3 regions of the Halanaerobium sp. genome follow, and region 3 is predicted to be linked to each of the others. Evidence: riboswitches for the same ligand, from Rfam matches in the RefSeq annotation. Region 3 holds a riboswitch; each other region holds the start of a gene.

Region 1 (4,303 bases), on a different contig from region 3:
AAAAATTAAAATTCAAATCTATCACCCACTGAAGCCAGCTTGACTCGCTCACCAAAAGCTTCTTTAAATTTCATGGCTACCTCCCGCCCGGTACAGTGCACCGGAGCCAGAAGTTCAAAATCAATTTCCTTAAAATAGTCGATCAAATCTGTTATACTTTCTCTGCTGGCTCGCTTGAGGTGCATTCCACCTAAAATGGCAGCAATTTTTCTATTTCCAATTTCAGCTTTGATTTCATTAATTATATTTTTTACTCCCTTATGACTGCAGCCCAGCAGAATTACAATCCCACTTTCTGTTTCAATATATAAAGAAGTATCATCATTAAAGGGATCAGTAATTTCCTTGCCATCTTTTTCAACCACATATCGGGGATTGAGATAAGTCTCCTGTCGAGCCGGAATTTCTCCTGTATTATAAATACCTGCTGCTGCAGCGATTGCAGTTTCAGCTGCCTCAAAATTTTTAATTTCAGATTCTGCAAGCTCTGTTCCAATAAACTCGAGCTCAGATCCTACCTTTTTATATTTAGGCAGAAAAACTTCGCTGTGAGCAAAAACCCTGACCTGAGGATTAATTTTCAGCAGTTTCTTTAAACCACCTGTATGGTCATCATGACCGTGACTTAAAAAAACTGTATCAATTTTTCCCAAATCTATTCCCATTTTTTTGGTATTTAAAAACAGGACCTCTCCCTGACCAGTATCAAAGAGATACTCTTTCCCGTTATATTTAAAATAAAATGAAAGGCCGTGTTCAGCCAGCAGTTTTCTCTTTTCAACTGTATTTTCTGCTAAAATAGTAATTTCCAGGTTTTTAGCCAACTTAATTCACCTCGATTTAAATCATTATTATTTACTTATTATAAGTATACATTGCTTAAACGGCTTTTTCAATTAAATCTATTTGAACCGGGTACAAGTGATTTGAATCACTTGTACCCGGTTCAAAAGAGCTGATCAGGCCGGAAGAAAAAGTTGATTTTTATCTGCCGTTAAGTGAACTGCCCGAGGGGACTGTGGAAGGAAGCATTTTAGAACTTAGGTTGGAGTTAAAAGAAAACGAAAAAAAGGCAGCCAAAAAAAGAGTTGGCAGCCTTTTAGATAAGTTAAAAAATAAAAAGAGCTGATATTTTTTCCAGCTCTTTTTGCCTTTTATTTAAATTTAATATAAAACAGGGTTAATACTGTGTCTTAAATCAAGTTCTAAATTATTAACTGCAGCTCTAGCGGCAGGGTCAAGAATAAATTTCAAATCAAAAGTTAGCTTCTCTACTCCCCTATCTCCACTAAATTTAGCTGTAGTAGAATTTAGATTCTGCCAGTCAGAATTATTCTGCCCGGCCTTTCTGATTAAAACCTGTGCATTTAAATTTCTGTTATTCAAACGGAGATTCCAGTCAGTATTACTTAAAATTTCAATTTTTAGACCAGCCTCTACAATAATTTCTCTGCTGCCGTTGTAATTAGTCATTAGAAAAGTATAGTCAACATCTGCCTTCTCAAGCACCTCTACTCTTTGAAAAATAGGGATTCTGGCTTCTGCTGAGATACTTCTTTCAATTAATGTTTTTGGCTTCCCGGCAGCCTCAACTAAATCAGCAGTACCGAAAAAATTCAAAAATAGGATTAACAAAAGCAAAGTAAAACCACTGATCTTTTTAAAATTAAATTCCATCATTTCCTCCTTTTAGCAGCCGGCTATCTCTCCAAGAGACCCTCAGCTTTGTGTCCTTACCTCACGATAAGTTTACCTTTGTTAAAAAGAGCTCTTAACCCTTTATAGCATCTTTAAGTATATCAGGATTAGTAAATTTATGTCAAGTTATAATTTTCGGCAGTTATTTAAATTATTTTTGAATAATCACTGCCTGATTATTGCTGCTGAACTAACTCCGAAAATCAATAACAGTGCAATTAAATAAACGAAACTTTTTCTCATTATCTTACCCCTCAGTTAAATTTTTAATTCTTATTAAGCCTAAATTTAGACTCCGAATTATTTTAATTATAACAGAAGATTATTAAATTATAAATATTTTTTCAGCTTAATTTATTCGAGATTTCCAACAAAAAATGGCAGTAAGGCTTAACCCCACCACCATTTTTAAAGTATATTTAAATCAAACTATTGGATTTTATTTATAATAATCTATTTACGGTCTCATGGAATCAAAGAGCAGATCTGAGAATTCAGTATTCTGCATCATACCATTAAATTTTTCAGCTCCTTCGCCATAGGCAAAGACTGGTACTGAATTAAGTGTGTGGCCACCTGTTGAAGAATTGGCTCTAATTTCTGTATTGACAACTCCTGCCTGATACTCATTAGCTATAATTGAACCAATTTCGTATCCTACAAGATAAGAATACTTGATATTGCCTTCTTCATCCAGGATTAACTCATTAAATCTGGCAACTTCTGCGTCAGTTAGAGAAATATCAGCGTATTCTTCAAAAACAGACTTAACACTCTCTACAGTATATCCTTTACCATTTTCTTTTTCTGTCATCTGGCCCGCCATATACTCTGGAGAAACACCAATATTCATTAATGCTTCTTTTTCTATTGGCTCGGTTGCTGAAAAACCAAGAGTTTCATGGTCGGCAGTCACAATTACCAGGGTGTCTCCGTTTTTCTTAGCAAAATCCATTGCAACTTTAACACTTGCATCAAAATCAAGAGTTTCTGCAACTACACCAGGTACATCTGCTGCGTGTGCTGCATGGTCAATTCTTGCTCCCTCTGCCATTAAGAAGAATCCATCTTCGTCTTCAGAAAGAACTTCAATTGCCTTTTTAGTCATTGCTTCCATTGTAGGCTCATTAGATCCAAGATCATCCCGGTCATTAATATAGTTCATATAAGATTCATTAAACAGACCAAGAAGTTTTCCATTTAAATGTACAACTTTTTCTAACTGTGTTTTATCAGATACATACTGATAACCCTTTTCTTTTGCCTTAGCAATTAAATCTTCCCCGGCTTCTTCTTCCATAAAGTCTTCACGGCCACCACCGAGCATTACATCTACATTATTAGCAATAGCCTGCCTGGCAATTTCGCCGCCCATGCCTCTATCTTTTACTGAAGCAATAAAGGCAGCTGGAGTTGCATCTGTAACCATATTTGTACTGATTACACCAGTAGCTTTTTTTCTAACCTGAGCAAAATCTAACACAGAATCAAGTTCAGCACCATTTTTATTCATTGCAATTGCACCATTGTAAACCTTATGGCCGGTTGCCATTGCAGTTCCTGCTGCCGCTGAATCCGTAACTCCTTCAGTAGAGCTTGTCATCATGATTCCTGTTTCAGGTAGTTTCATTAATTCTAGCTCGTGGTCTTTATCACCGGCAAGATAGCGAGTCATATCAATCTGGCCCATTCCCAGACCGTCACCAATTAACAGGATCACATTCTTAACTTCTGCCTGAGCTGCCGCTGTAAAGATAAGAGCAAAAACCATAAAGAGTGAAACAACCAACATTAATCTTTTTGACTTTTTAAGCATAAACTTAAAACCCTCCTAGTATTTTGTGATTTGTCAGACGACTGATGTCTGTCTATTAATATATATTCAATACCAGAAGTAGAGTTCCTGCTTTATTTTCAGATTTTTTTATTAATTCTGATTAATGAGTGTTTTGATCAGCAATTAATAGTTGTGAAAAATATTTCGATTTAATATTCTGAAAGCATTGACAGATTTTTAGTTCAGTGGTATAATGATATTGAGTTATGTGATATATATAACATAATTAGTTATTATTATCACTAATATTAATATTTTAAAATTACTTAGGGGGTAACAAAAAATGAAAAAAAGTTTAGTTGTTTCTTTGATCTTAGTTTTTGTTCTAACATTCTCAGGTCTGGCCTTTGCAACAACTCACACTCTTGATGTTGTTGGTGGCGGAGATAAGCAGGAAATTTCAACCGGTAGAACTGTAGAGGATTATGTAAATGCTTTAGTTGAATTAGCTGATGCTGATGAAGCTGGAGATATTTTCTATCCAGAAAGAAATGAAGTAAAGTATCCTTTTGTTCCCCTGCATAAAGATGGAGAACTTATTGGGTATGGTAGCTGGGTCAATACCATTATCTACTCTCACCCGGAAGATTTTATTGCAGTAATCGGTATGGCAAACAATTCTAAAACTGAAGAAAGTATGGCCGTAATTAAAAAATGGAAGCCTCTTGATGCCAATGATCACCACCCAGAAATGAGACAAGAAGAGTTTTTAAGCAGATATTACGGTCTAAGTCTGAAAGCATCTTTTGATCCAGAAGTCGATATAAT
Region 2 (4,303 bases), on a different contig from region 3:
TTTTAACTGATCTATTTAATTAGGGGAAAGTTTTATTCTAGTAATAACTTTTATTAATTAAATGGAGGTGATTGTTATGCAGCTGAAAGAGGTAAGTCAGGATAAAAAACAGTATGTTATTTTTTATCTGGCCGATAAGAAGTTTGGTGTAAATATCAATCAAACAAAAGAAATTCTTTCTAATACTGAAATGACTTTTGTCCCTGACAGTCCTGATTATATCAGTGGAATAATTAATCTGCGGGGGGCGGTTGTACCCATAGTTGATTTAAAATTGCGGCTTAATATTAGTGGAGAAAGGAAGAATCAGGAGGAAAAAATAATCATTGTTGAACTTGAGGGCTTAACAGCAGGAATGATGGTTGATGATGTTAAAGAAATCAAACCGCTGACAAAAGAAAATATTGTAAATTTGCCTGATTTAGCCAGAAAAGTAGACAGTGATTATATAGAAGGTGTAGGCAGAGCTGACAGAAGTGACGAACTGCTGCTGCTTTTAGATTTAAAAAATGTTTTAAATAATCACGAAATAGAGGAGTTAAAAAATGTAGAATCGGAAAGTAGTAGTTAAGAATAGTTTAGGTTAGGAGGGAAAGTTTATGGAATTGGACCAGACAAAAAAAGATATCCTAAAAGAGGTAGCAAATATCGGAGCTGGAAATGCAGCTACTGCTTTTTCGGGAATGATTGGACAGGAGATTAATATGACTGTCCCCAAAGTAGAACTGGTTAAGATACAGGATTTACCAGCAATCACTGGCGATGAAGAAGAATTTATTGCCTGTATCATGATTAATTTTTCTGGTGAGATCTCTGGGAAAATTTTGCTGGTTGTTGATATGGAAAATGTTGAAAAAATGTTAAAGCTGATTTTTTCAACTGATGATCTACCGGGCAAGGAAATGCAGCATTCTGCGCTTAATGAACTGGGAAATATTCTGAGTGGAGCCTATTTAAAAGCTATCAATGATTTTACTGATCTGGCTCTAGACCAGAGTGTGCCGGCAATGGCTTATGATATGGCAGCTGCAGTTTTAAGCTCTTCTGTGATCGATTACAGTCAGACAGAAGACCATATTTTACTGCTGGAGACTGAATTTATTACCGAAGAAGAGAAGTTGGAACTTTTTTATTTTTTCATTCCAGAAAGAGACTCACTTGATTTTCTTTTCCAAAGACTGGTAGGTGGTAGTTTTGCCTAGTCTGGATCAGGTAGCAGAAAAACTGGTTGTTAAAATGGCTGACCATGCCATTGGTGATGAGAATACAGTTTTAGCAACTCTAGGACTTGGTTCCTGTATCGGGATTGCACTTTATGATAAATTTTCTAAGGTAGGGGGGCTTGTTCATATAATGCTGCCCGAAAATCCCGGGGGCAAAAAAATTGTTAAATATGCAGATACAGGGATTCCTTTTTTAATTACAGAAATGGAAGCTGCCGGGGCCAGAAAAAGACGCCTTGCTGCTAAAATTGTTGGTGGTGCAGGAATGTTTAAGTCTGAAAGTGGAGATTCAGTGATGAAAATCGGCGAAAGAAATATTGAAGCTGTTAGAGAAGTTTTAAAAGATGAAGGAATTAAAGTGACAGGTAGTGATGTGGGTAAAGACTATGGTCGTTCAATGTACTTTTATCTTGATGACGGCCGAGTCGAGGTTAAATCATTCAGTCGTGACTTGATTACCATTTAAATTTATTATATAGTAAAAAAAGGAATCGAATAAAAATCTATAATTTTTGGATAAATTATTCTTTACTATTGTAAATAAAAATCATTTCTGTTATTATATAATGTAATAGCAGATATTATTTAGAGGAGGTAATTTTTAAATGCCTAGAGTGTTAATAGTTGATGATGCAGCATTTATGAGATTAAATTTAAAAAATATATTAAAAGATGAATTTGAAATAGCAGGTGAAGCTGAAAATGGCAAAGAAGCAGTAGAATTATATCAGGAGTTAAGTCCGGATATTGTTACAATGGACATCACAATGCCTGTGATGGATGGACTGGAAGCCATTAAAGCAATTCAGGATATAGACCCTGGAGCTCAGATTGTTGTTTGTAGTGCCATGGGACAGCAGAAAATTGTTATTCAGGCGATTGAAATGGGTGCCAAAGATTTTATTGTTAAACCATTCAAAAAAGATAGAGTAATGGAGTCCTTAAAAAAGCTGCTATAAAATGAATTATTATTTTTTTATTTAATATGTGTTGAATAAGTGATAATTTTATAAAATTAATATAAAGTTTTATATAGGCAAAATTAGCGAAAGCTGATGACGCAAAGTTATGGGTCTAAGATATTTTATTATGGCTGCCAGACTGTACACTTAAAAATCTATAGTGAAAAACTGTAGATTTTTTCATTCTATGGGGGTATAAAATATGGATAATTTAGAAATTATAACCAGCGCGCTTGCTGGTTCTGCCCGGAGAGGTGAATTAATTGCTAATAATTTAGCAAATGTGAGCACCCCCGGTTATAAAAGACAGGATATTGATTTTAAAAGAGCTTTAAAAAAGGAAATGGATTCTTCAGATTCTATTAATCTTAAAACTACTCAGGACAATCATTTAGCTTTTAGCCGTCAATATTCTGCTGTTCAAAACTCTGAAAACAGCCGAATGAGCAGAAATGACGGCAATAGTGTGGATATTGAGGTGGAAATGGCTGAACTTGCCAAAAATACTATTTATTATAATGTGATGACTAAACGAGCTGCCGGATATTTTTCTACTTTAAATCAGGTTATTCAGCAGGGAGGTAAATAATAATGTTTAAAGGAATAGATATTAGTGCTTCTGGTCTTACAGCTCAGAGGCTAAGAATGGACACAATCTCTTCTAATATTGCTAATGCCGAAACAACCAGAGATGAGGATGGCAATACATACAGACGGAAAATTCCTATTTTTAAAGAAAAGCTGGAAAATCAGATGGGTTCGGGTCTCGGTTCTACTGCCGGTGGTTTTGAATCTGCAGGAGTGGAAATTAGTGAAATTTCAGAAGACCAATCTCCTTTTCGGCTTGAATATCGACCTGAGCATCCTGATGCAAATGAAGAAGGTTATGTTGAACTTCCCAATGTCAGTGTGATGACCGAAATGGTTAATATGATAGATGCCAGCAGGGCATATGAAGCAAATATTCAGGCGATTTCTAATTATAAGAGTATGGCAAACAGTGCTCTAAACATCAGCACTTAATTAAGGAGTGAAAAAGATGGAGATTAATCCTGTTAAGTTCCAGAGTGGATTCGAAAATTTCTCAATACAAAAGGAAGAAAAAAACAAAAATGTTCAGGCTTTCTCAGATCTATTTAGAGAAAAATTGAACGAAGTTAATCAGCTGCAGAAAGATTCGCAGGCCGTGACAGCCAGTTTTGCCGCTGGAGAAACTGATAGTGTGCATGATGTAATGATTGCTGCTGAGAAAGCAAAATTAGCAGTCAATCTAACAACCGCAGTTCAGACCAAAGTAATTGATGCATATAATGAAATTATGCGTCTGCAGGTTTAATTTAAGATGATAGAACAAAGAGCATTTACGGAAGAGGTATAATGATGGCCGAATTTTTGACAAACTATAAGGAAGAAATTCAGGATACATGGCAAAAATTAAATAAAAACATTCAAATTATAATTATTATTCTCACAGTATTAATGACCGGAGCTTTTGGCTATCTTATCTTCAGGGGAACTTCTACCAGTTATCAGCCTCTTTTTACCAATCTTTCAACAGATGATACAGCTGCAATAGTTCAGAGACTGGATGAAAACAATGTGGATTATCAGCTTGGGGGGGATAATGGTAATACAATTTTAGTTCCAGAAAGTCAGGTTCACAGATTAAGACTTGACATGGCATCAGCTGGTCTTCCTGACCAGGGTGTTGTTGGCTTTGAAATTTTTGATAATAGTGAATTTGGTACAACTGAATTTGAAAGGAAGGTCAATTATTATCGGGCTCTGGGAGGAGAATTGAGCCGCTCTATTCAGTCGATTTCGGGAATAGAATTTGCTCGAGTTCAGATTACTCCTCCGGAGGAAAGCCTATTTTTAGAGGAAGAAAAATCAGCAACTGCTTCAGTAATGGTCAAACTTGAGCCTGGTTATAATATGAGTGCAGAGCGGGTAAATGCTGTTCAGAATTTGGTTGCAAGCGGGGTTCAGGATTTACCATTATCAGAAGTAACAATTGTTGATACAAATGGTAATCTATTATCTCAACCCTCTGGTCCAGATAATAATCAGTGGTCTGATCCACAGAATTTTGCAGTGCAGCAGGAATTTGAGTCTGCT
Region 3 (9,787 bases):
TTCCTCTGTCAACCTGATTTAAAACATCAACAATTGACTGGATCCCTCCTGCACGAGCATATTCATTACTGGCAACAGCAGACAATTTCTTATCTAAGACGCTTTCTACTTCTTTGATAATTTCTGGAGAAGTTCTATCCATCATAGCAATTCTTTTTGCTACCTCACTCTGAACATCAGTAGACAGCATCGAAATAACTTGAGAAGCTTGAGCAGGATCAATATAGGCTAAAATTAAAGCTATTGTCTGTGGATGTTCCCCCTGAATAAAATTTAATAATTGGGCAGGATCAGATTTACGGATAGAATCAAATGGTCTTACCTGTAGAGTTGCAGTCAAACGATTAATAATTTCCTTAGTTTTCTCAGGACCAAAAGATTTTTCCAAGATTTTTTTGGCATAATTAATACCACCAGAATTAATATAGCTATTCGCCTGCTGTAGATTAATAAATTCCTGCTGAATTTCCTTCTTTAAACTAGGATCTATTTTATTTTGATTGGCAATTTCTAAGGTCAATTTCTCTACTTCATCATCATCTAAATGTTTAAATATATCAGAAGAAATTTCCGGCCCTAATGATATTAAAAGTATTGCTGCTTTTTCTTTACCTGTAAGTTCATCTCTCATGATAAATCCCTTTCAATTTTTAACATTTATTATTCATCCAATAACCAACTGCGGATTAATTTTGCTGCATTTTCTGGATCTGAATGAATCATTTGTTCTAACTCTCGTTTCATATGAGCTTCTTTTCTCTGTTCGCGATCTGGTTGGAATAATGATTCTAATTCATCTTCATTGTCCTCAACTGACATATCTAAATTTGTCCCTGATTGCGTCTGAATACCATTTCTTCTGACCAAATAAATAATTAGACCTGCACTTATTAATAAAACAAATGCAATCAGAGCCCCATAGATATACATTCTTCGCCTTTCTGCCGCTGCCTGACTTTCTCTTGCAGCCTCGGCTTCTTCCTGTAATGAGTTATCGAAGTTAACTGCAGCAATATTTAAAATATCTCCCCGATCCTGATCATAGCCAATAGCCGCAGCTACTGCTGATCTAATCTGAGCAAGCCTTTCCTCATCTGTGGTTTGATCAACCATTACTGAAACCGAAAGTTTTTCAACATCCCCTGGCGCATAAACATGCTGTTCTATTCGTTCATTTATTTCATAATTTGTTATTCTATTTTCACTTTCATAAGTTTCAGACTCTGCCTCAGCTCCTGCCTGATACTGAGGAATATTTGTGTCAGTTCCCGGCACTCCTTGAGCACCCGAGCTTCCCTGCTGGCTTTGTGTTGAAACTTCTTCGCTTCTGACTATTCCATTTTCATCCACAATCGGAGTATATGTTTTGCTTTCAGCCTGTCTTTGATCAAAATTTAGATCAGCATAAACTTCTACTACAAAATTGTTTGGACCTAAAACTCTGGTCAAAAGTGAGTTTAAATCATTTTTTAAAGAGGCTTCAAATTCCTTGCGAAATACAAAATTTTGAGGATTAACACCTTCACCAGCTGCAGAATTATTATTTGAAAGCAAATTCCCGTTAGTATCAACAATAGTAACTTCTTCTAAGGGTAAATCCTGTACACCACTGGCAACTAAATTGCGAACTGCTTCTATTTGAGATTGACTCATCCTAAAACCTGGCTCTAACTCGACTAAAACTGAAGCAGTTGCAGATCTTTCTTCGGCTAAAAAAAGACTTTCCTGGGGAGGTGTAATTTGAACTTTAGAATAACTAATACCAGAAATGGATTGAACTGAACGACCTAATTCCCCTCCCAAAGCCCTGTAATAATTTACCTTTCTTTCAAATTCTGTTGTCCCAAAACTACTCTGATCAAAAATTTCAAATCCTACTACACCCTGGTCAGGCAAACCAGCAGCTGCCAGATTTAGGCGAAGTCTATAAATATCATCTTCTGGAACTAAAATGGTATTACCCTGTCCACCTAATTTATATTTAACACCATTTTCCTCTAATCTTTCAACAATCGCGGCTGAATCAGAGGTACTTAAATCCGCATATAGTGGCTGGTAATTAACAGAACTTCCTCTAAAAATCAAGTAAGCAAAAACTAAGGACATTAAAACAGTCAGCAATATAATTAAGAGTTGAATAGTTTTATTCAATTTTTTCCATAAGGTGCTGAGTTCTTCCTTATATTTTGCAAAGATCTCCGCCATCATAAAACCTCTTTCTAAATTATTAATCACTTTACTAATTATTTTATTAATTATTTTATTAATTACTTTAATGATTTATATTATTTGTGTATTTTAGAACAAAAAACAGGACAATTCTAATTTAATAAGATACTAAACCTGAAGCCGCATTATCTCTTTATATGCATCAATAGCTTTAGACTGAACTGCCGTTGTTAAATTAACAGCTATTTTAGCTTTTTCGGCCGCTATCATTACCTGATGAATATTATCAGTTTTTCCAACTGCAAAATCGGCTGTCATTTCTTGCGAATCTTTTTGCAGTTCATTTACTTCAACTAACTTTTCTTGAAAAAATTCAGAAAAATTTTTATTTTTTGGTGCCTGAGCTGCTTCATTTTGCTCAAGCTTAAAATTATTTGCTATCTTAATCGGATTAATAATATTATTCACTGTTTTCACCTCTTTTTAAAGCTTAAGTACTAATATTTAAAGCACTATTTGCCATGCTTTTATAATTAGAGATTGCCTGAACATTAGCTTCATAACTCCTACTAGCATCAATCATGTTAACCATTTCAGTCATCACACTAACATTTGGTAATTCTAAATATCCATTTTCATCAGCATCAGGATGATCTGGTCTGTACTCTACCCTAAAAGGAGAAGGATCTTCCTCAATTGCACTTACCTCAACTCCTGCCTTCGAATCACTGTTACTCCTTTTAGCAGAATTTAATCGAATAAATTCATTATTAAATTTTTCCCTAAATACTGCAACTTTTCTTCTATAAGTATTCCCATCTTGAGCACGAGTAGTCTCTGCATTAGCTATATTACTGGAAATAAGATCCATCCTCAATCTCTGAGCTGTTAATCCAGAAGCACTGATATCAATTCCTTTAAACACTTTTATTTACCTCCCTGATTTATTACTTGATTTAAATTCGAAAAATGACCTGCCGCACGACGGGTCATCACATTATAATATATACTATTTTTAGCCATTTCTGCCATTTCATGGTCAATATCTACATTGTTTTGATCATTTCGGAAACTAAGGTTATTTTTGGAATTTAAAGTCTGGGAAGTATATTCTTTGCGAAAAGGAATATGTTTTTCATTAGTAGTTTTAATTGAAATACTTTTAGAATTTTCACTGTCTATTTTTTTGGACAAGATTGACTTAAAATCAATATCCTGCCGTTTATAATTAGGTGTACCGATATTAGCTATATTATTAGAAATTAATTCACTACGTTTGACTGATCCATCAAGAGCACTTTTAATGATTGACAAATAGTTATTGATTTTTCCCACCCCCTAAATCAAAATATATAAAATTGGCCTTTAGTTTTCTAAAGGCCGCAGATAAATTAATTAAATTAGACTTCAAACTATAGTATCAGACAACTATAATAAAGTCACTATTTATTCTAATTATTATGCAACCTGGCAGTCATAACAATAATTATTGTTTTAGACCCACAGTTTTGCGCCATTGTCTTTCAACAATTTAGCCAATATTATTTATTTTAAATGAATTATAGCAATTTTTCTAAAGATTCCATTACTCTATCTTTTTTAAATGGTTTTACAATAAAATCTTTTGCTCCCATTTCAATTGCCTGAATAACAATTTTTTGTTGTCCCATTGCACTGCAAACAACTATTTTTGCAGATGGGTCAATATCCTGAATTGCTTTTATTGCTTCTAAACCATCCATAACCGGCATTGTAATATCCATAGTGACAATATCAGGCTTTAATTCCTGATAAAGTTCAATAGCTTCTTTGCCATTTTCTGCTTCACCAGCAATTTCGAAATCATCTTTAAGAATATTTTTTAGATTTAAACGCATAAAAGCAGCATCGTCTACTATTAAAACTGAATTCATATAAGGTTTACCTCCTAGTAATTCTCTGCACTGCTATTGTTAATAATAACAGATAATTTTTTTATTTACAAGACAAATTTATTAATTAATTTTTAAATTGTGATGTTTTCTTTATTAAAGGCAGTTACTCTAACTTTACCATCAGTGAGATGAAAATACATTGAGCGTCCATAATCTTTTGCCAGATCTGAACCAACAATTCTTATCTTTTGATTTTTTAGTACCTCTTTTACTGCTTCAATATTTTTTTTGCCTATCTGCATTACAGACTGACCACCTTCTGTCTTAAACATCCCTGCCCCTCCCACAATTTTTGCTTTTAATCTTCTTCTTTTAGCTCCTTTTTCAATCATTTTTTCTAAAAGAAATGGAACAGCAGTATCTGCATATTTTGCTTCCGCTTTTTTCTTCCCTTTACTTTTGGGAAGCATAACATGAGCAAGTCCTCCTATTTTAGTAAAATCATCATAAAGTGCTACTCCTATGCAGGAACCAAGACCTAAAATAACAAGCTGAGAATCTTCCTGATCTACTGCCCAGTCACCCATTTTAACTATTGTTTTTCTTTCTTCTTTTTGCTCCACACTAATCAAGGTTATCACCCATCAAATGCTGGAAAAAAATATCAATTGATTCTTCTTCGGGAATGAAAAAATAATATAATTCCAACTTTTCGTCAGAAATAATAAATTCAGTTTCTAATAAAATTATCTCATCATCACTTTGATTAAAATCTATAACTGAACTACTGAGCACAGCACCCGCCATATCATATGCTACTGCAGGCAATCCCTGGCTTAAATTTAAATTACTGAAAATATTTATTGCTTTTAAGTAGGCACCACTCAAAATATTACCGAGTTCTCTTAAGGCAGAATTTTGAATCTCATCTTCAGGCAATTCACCTTCTCTAAACAAAAGATGAAGAACTTTTTCCACCACCTGCATCTCAAGAACCAAAAGTATTTTTCCAGAAATTTCTCCTTCAAAATTAATTAATGTACAAGAAATATAATCTTCCTGGTCTCCTGTGATTTCTGGAAGATCTTCTATCGGCATTAATTCAATTCTCGGCACTGTTATATCAATTTTCTGATCAACCATTGTCGAAAAAGCTGTTGCCGCATTACCCGCACCAATATTTGCTATCTCTTTTAATATATCTTTTTTTTCTTTATCTAAATTCATAACCTGCCCCTTTTATTCGTTAACAACATTATCTTCTAATTCTTGAATTTGATTCATCTCTTCTCTAGTTAAGACACTTTCCAAATCAAGAATCATCAGCAATTCTTCCTCTTCAGTCCTACCAACACCCGCTATGTATTCACGATCTATCTTTTGCGCAAGTGAAGGTAAATTTTCAATTTCTTCTCCATTTAATTCTTTGATTTGTTTTACTTCTTCAACCATCATTCCTGCTGTTAGATTTTCTAATTCTACAATAATGATTATTCTATTCTTATCTTGAGAAGCTTCTTTGTTATTGTTTTGAGAAGTTTCTTCTTTTTTTATATTTAATCTAAGCTGTAAATCTATAACAGGAACCACCATACCACGCAAGTCTATAAGTCCCGCAATATACTCAGGACTTTCTGGTACTAAAGTCAGTTCTTTACATGATAAAATTTCTCTGGTTTGTTTTATGTTAACCCCAAATTGCTTTCCAGCAAGAGTAAATATAATATATTTTTGTTGTTCGTTCCTTTTCTTAGAATTCTTTAACTGCAAAATAATTCACCTCCAAATTTTCTATATAATATTTTAAGCAAAAAGTGTTTTTTCTAAGTCAAGAAGAATTAACAAAGGCTTGTTATCCCGAGCCCAAACACCTCTTAGGTAATCTTCTCTTATACCCTTTTCAAGTTCAGGAGGTGGGGCTATTTTTTCTTCTTCAACCCAGGTAATACCTTCTATATGATCGACTTGAATACCTAAAAGCTGTTCTTCACTTTCGACAGTTATTATTCTCTGCTCAGATTCTGCAAATAAATGCTTATCAATATGCTCTTCGATTCCAAAACGGCGGCTAAGCTCAATCACCGGCACAATTATACCTCTCAGATTAATTACTCCAACAACATAATCGGCTGTGTTTGGTACTTCTGTAATCTTAGCCTCTTTAATAATTTCTCGTGTTTTATCTATTTTTATTCCATATTGTTCAGCATCAATATTAAATACTACATATTGATTCAAATCAGACTTGCTATCCTGAGCAGCCATTGAACTAGATTTTCCTTTATTTAAGGACATTTTTTCACCTCTTTAAGAAATTTTAAATTCATTAACCAACTCTTTTAACTCTACTGTCATTTCTGTCAGACTTCCAACTGCATTATTAAGATTATCAACTGCCACAGATTGTTTCTGTACTGATTCTGAAATTTGGTCACTATTTACTGCCTGTTCTTCAGTTACTCTTGAAATATCTTTGCTTCCTCGGTTAAGCTCATCAACAGCTTCAGCAGTATTTTTAACCTGAGTCACAACATCTTTTATCTTATCTGTTATATGATTAAAAGATTTCCCAGTGCTTGCTACCGAATCCGCTCCCTCCTTAATCTGAGAGTTTGTATTATTAATTACTTTAACGGCATCCTTAATTTCCTCTTGTAAGTTACTTACAAGATTTTTTATTTCATTAGTTGAACCTTTTGTTTCTTCGGCTAAATCTCTAATCTCATCAGCAACAACAGCAAAACCTCTTCCTGCATCCCCAGCTCTCGCTGCCTCTATTGCAGCATTTAAAGCAAGTAGATTAGTCTGTTCTGCTATAGCAGAAATCATATTTACAATTCCATTTATCTGACCAGCAGAAGCATTTAAATTGTTGATTTTATCTATTGATTCTGCTGAAACATTTAGAATATTTTCCATTTCTTTTTCTGTCTTTTGCATTTCTAAGAGACCATTTTCAGCAAGCTCATTTACCTCATCAGTATATTCAGTTATACCCTGAACATTTTCATTAATATTTGAGCTAGTTGAAGCAAATTCTTGAGCTGATGCAGCTACCTCTTCAATGGAAGCAGAAAACTCTTCAATTGAAGCTGCAACACTGTCGACTGCAGAACTAGTTTCAGCTGCAGTTACTTTTAAATCAGCACCTGTTTTTTCAGTTTTAACTGCAGAACTGCTGATATTGTCAATTAGCTTCTTAATATTATCTACCATTTTATTAAAGTCAGCTGCAAGTTCTCCAATTTCATCATTATTTTCGACTTCAGCTTTTTTAGTTAGGTCTCCATTAGCTATAAAATTCACGGTGTTTCGAAGCTCTATAATTGGTTTAGAAATATAATCTGCAAGATAATAAGCAACTGCTGTACCAATTAAAACTGCAATTATCCCAATAATTAAACTGATATAACGAAGTCTAATTAATGGGCTCAAAACATTTTGGTTGTTAGCTTTAATCCCAATTGACCAGTCAGCATTATTTAAAGGAGCATAAGCTACTCCACTATCAATTCCCATCAGATTATAAAATTCTATCTGGCTTAAGTCGTTTTGCATATTATTAAAAAGCTGAGCCACTTCTTCTCCACCATCTCTTAATAGCTGCTGGTTACCGATATATTTTTCATCTTCATATGCTAGAAGATAATTATCCTGATTAATAATAAAACCATGACCGCTGCCGTTAATGTTTAAAGTAGCGGCAAATTCATTCAATTTATTAAGAGTAATTGTACCTCCAAAAAATGTTGCAAGTTTTTCCTCAACAAAATAAGGTTCAATAATCATAATAACTTCTTTAGACCCACCAGGCTGAGTTAAAGGGTTACTGATAAATATTTCTTTACTCTCTAAAGCCTGCTTAAAAACCGGATTATCAGAAAAGTCTATATCTTCTTCGGTGCTGGTTATGCTCATTACTCCCTCAAGATCCAAAATAAACATTGAATTAAGGTATTCATTGTTTTCAACTATATTTTTAAAACGTGCATTATTTCCCACCTTATAATAAAGTTCTCTTGCTAAACTTGTAGGCAGATTAACCCTTGTATCAAACCAGGCATGGTCAACATTTTCAACTGCATTCATACCCTGATCAATTACCATATCTAATTGGGCAGCACTACTTTGTATTTTATCAAGAGCAGAGCTATAGATGCTTTCTTCTAAAATATTTTTAGTTTGAAAATATGTAATAGTTGTAGAAAGAGCAATTAATATTAAAACAAGAAGACTTATTATTATAATAAGCTTTGTTTTTATACTCTGCCAGTTTATTTTTTTAATATCAAATTCCATTTAAAATTTCCTCCAATATTTATATTTATTTACTAACAACATCTCTGACATCAATAATTAAAGCAACATCACCATCACCAATTATAGTAGCACCACTGATATATCTGGTATCCTGCAGATATTTTCCAAGAGATTTAATTACAATTTCTTGCTGATTTAACAGCTGTTCTACAACTAAGCCAACTTTTCTTTCTCCACTTTTTAAGATAACGACAGAAAGATCTTTGGCTGAGTTTTTAAAAGTTTTCTGCTTTTCATTTCCAAAGATAGAGGCTGCTGAAACAATCGGAATTGTTGTTTCTCTTAATACTATTACATCCATACCTCTAATTTTTTTGATATTCTGAGGCTCAATTGTTAGAGTTTCACTAACTGAATTTAACGGAATTGCAAAAATATCGCCGAGAATCTTTACCATTAAGGCTTGCGAAATAGCCAGTGTTAGGGGTAAAGTTATCTTAAAAGTACTTCCCTTTCCTGGTTCTGAATTAATACTGATTTGACCGTCAAGTTTTTTGACAGTACTACGGACAATATCCATTCCAACACCTCTACCGGAAACATCTGTTATTTCCTGAGCTGTACTAAAGCCGGGATGAAAAATAAAATCTAGTATATCTCTTTTTTCCATCTGTTGAATTTCTTCCTCTTCCACAATTCCTTTGGCAACTGCCTTTTTAGAAATTGCTGCCGCTTCTATACCTGCACCATCATCTTTAACTTCAATAATAATTTCGCTTCCTTTTTGATAGGCAGTTAACTCAATCTGGCCTTCTTCATCTTTACCATTTGCTTTTCTTTGAGCCGGTTTTTCTATTCCATGATCAATAGCATTTCTAAGCAAATGAGTTAGAGGATCAGCTAATTCATCAATAATTGAACGATCAAGCTCGGTTTCCTGGCCTGTCATTACAAAATTAATTTCTTTATTCATTTTATTGCTCAAGTCTCTCATCATTCTTGGAAAGCGGCTGAACATTACCCCAACCGGAACCATTCTAATCTGCATCACTATATGATGTAAATCCATAGTTACCCGATCAAGCTGAGGCATGATTTCTGTAAATTTTGTTTTTTTAATATTAAGCGATTCTAAACGACTTTTGTTAATTAAAAGCTCTCCTACCATATTCATTAAAGTATCAAGTTTAGAAATATCCACTCTAACTGTAGAACTGCTGTTAAAACTGCTTACACCTGTTTTTTTAGAATCAGCTTTTTTAGCTGTGCTTTCTTGATTAATTTCCAGCTGTGAATTTTGAAGTTCTTCTAAATTAATCAAATTAACACTTTGTTGTGCTTCTAATTCTGTTTTAAACTCCTCTGAATCGAGCCAGCTTAAAGCAATTATATTTAATTCGCAAATATCTAATTCTGAGTTTTCAATTTCATCTTTTGTTGGATTAGATTTAAAAAGCTGACCAATTTCATCTAACTTTTTTAAA

Evidence for each region. A riboswitch is a leader RNA that binds a small molecule or an ion and turns the genes downstream of it on or off. The one in region 3 is predicted to bind cyclic di-GMP.
Region 1: linked by a shared signal. The riboswitch ahead of CI949_RS08385 (hypothetical protein) and the one ahead of flgB (flagellar basal body rod protein FlgB) in region 3 are both predicted to bind cyclic di-GMP.
Region 2: linked by a shared signal. The riboswitch ahead of flgB (flagellar basal body rod protein FlgB) and the one ahead of flgB (flagellar basal body rod protein FlgB) in region 3 are both predicted to bind cyclic di-GMP.

Annotation. Positions count from the first base shown of each region.
Region 1 covers NZ_QBLR01000062.1:923-5,225, forward strand. The annotation lists gene CI949_RS08375 (MBL fold metallo-hydrolase) at 6-824, opposite strand; gene CI949_RS08380 (DUF3006 family protein) at 959-1,129, shown strand; gene CI949_RS08385 (hypothetical protein) at 1,165-1,677, opposite strand; cyclic di-GMP riboswitch class I at 1,689-1,764, opposite strand; gene CI949_RS08390 (alkaline phosphatase) at 2,156-3,514, opposite strand; gene CI949_RS08395 (hypothetical protein) at 3,819-4,303, shown strand, end outside.
Region 2 covers NZ_QBLR01000014.1:307-4,609, forward strand. The annotation lists gene CI949_RS02955 (chemotaxis protein CheW) at 77-571, shown strand; gene CI949_RS02960 (chemotaxis protein CheC) at 600-1,202, shown strand; gene CI949_RS02965 (chemotaxis protein CheD) at 1,186-1,689, shown strand; gene CI949_RS02970 (response regulator) at 1,829-2,182, shown strand; cyclic di-GMP riboswitch class I at 2,249-2,332, shown strand; gene flgB (flagellar basal body rod protein FlgB) at 2,388-2,774, shown strand; gene flgC (flagellar basal body rod protein FlgC) at 2,777-3,208, shown strand; gene fliE (flagellar hook-basal body complex protein FliE) at 3,225-3,521, shown strand; gene fliF (flagellar basal-body MS-ring/collar protein FliF) at 3,566-4,303, shown strand, end outside.
Region 3 covers NZ_QBLR01000052.1:4,533-14,319, reverse strand. The annotation lists gene fliG (flagellar motor switch protein FliG) at 1-631, opposite strand, end outside; gene fliF (flagellar basal-body MS-ring/collar protein FliF) at 661-2,205, opposite strand; gene fliE (flagellar hook-basal body complex protein FliE) at 2,338-2,637, opposite strand; gene flgC (flagellar basal body rod protein FlgC) at 2,660-3,094, opposite strand; gene flgB (flagellar basal body rod protein FlgB) at 3,097-3,504, opposite strand; cyclic di-GMP riboswitch class I at 3,628-3,716, opposite strand; gene CI949_RS07585 (response regulator) at 3,729-4,082, opposite strand; gene CI949_RS07580 (chemotaxis protein CheD) at 4,175-4,666, opposite strand; gene CI949_RS07575 (chemotaxis protein CheC) at 4,668-5,270, opposite strand; gene CI949_RS07570 (chemotaxis protein CheW) at 5,283-5,813, opposite strand; gene CI949_RS07565 (chemotaxis protein CheW) at 5,847-6,338, opposite strand; gene CI949_RS07560 (methyl-accepting chemotaxis protein) at 6,351-8,342, opposite strand; gene CI949_RS07555 (chemotaxis protein CheA) at 8,368-9,787, opposite strand, start outside.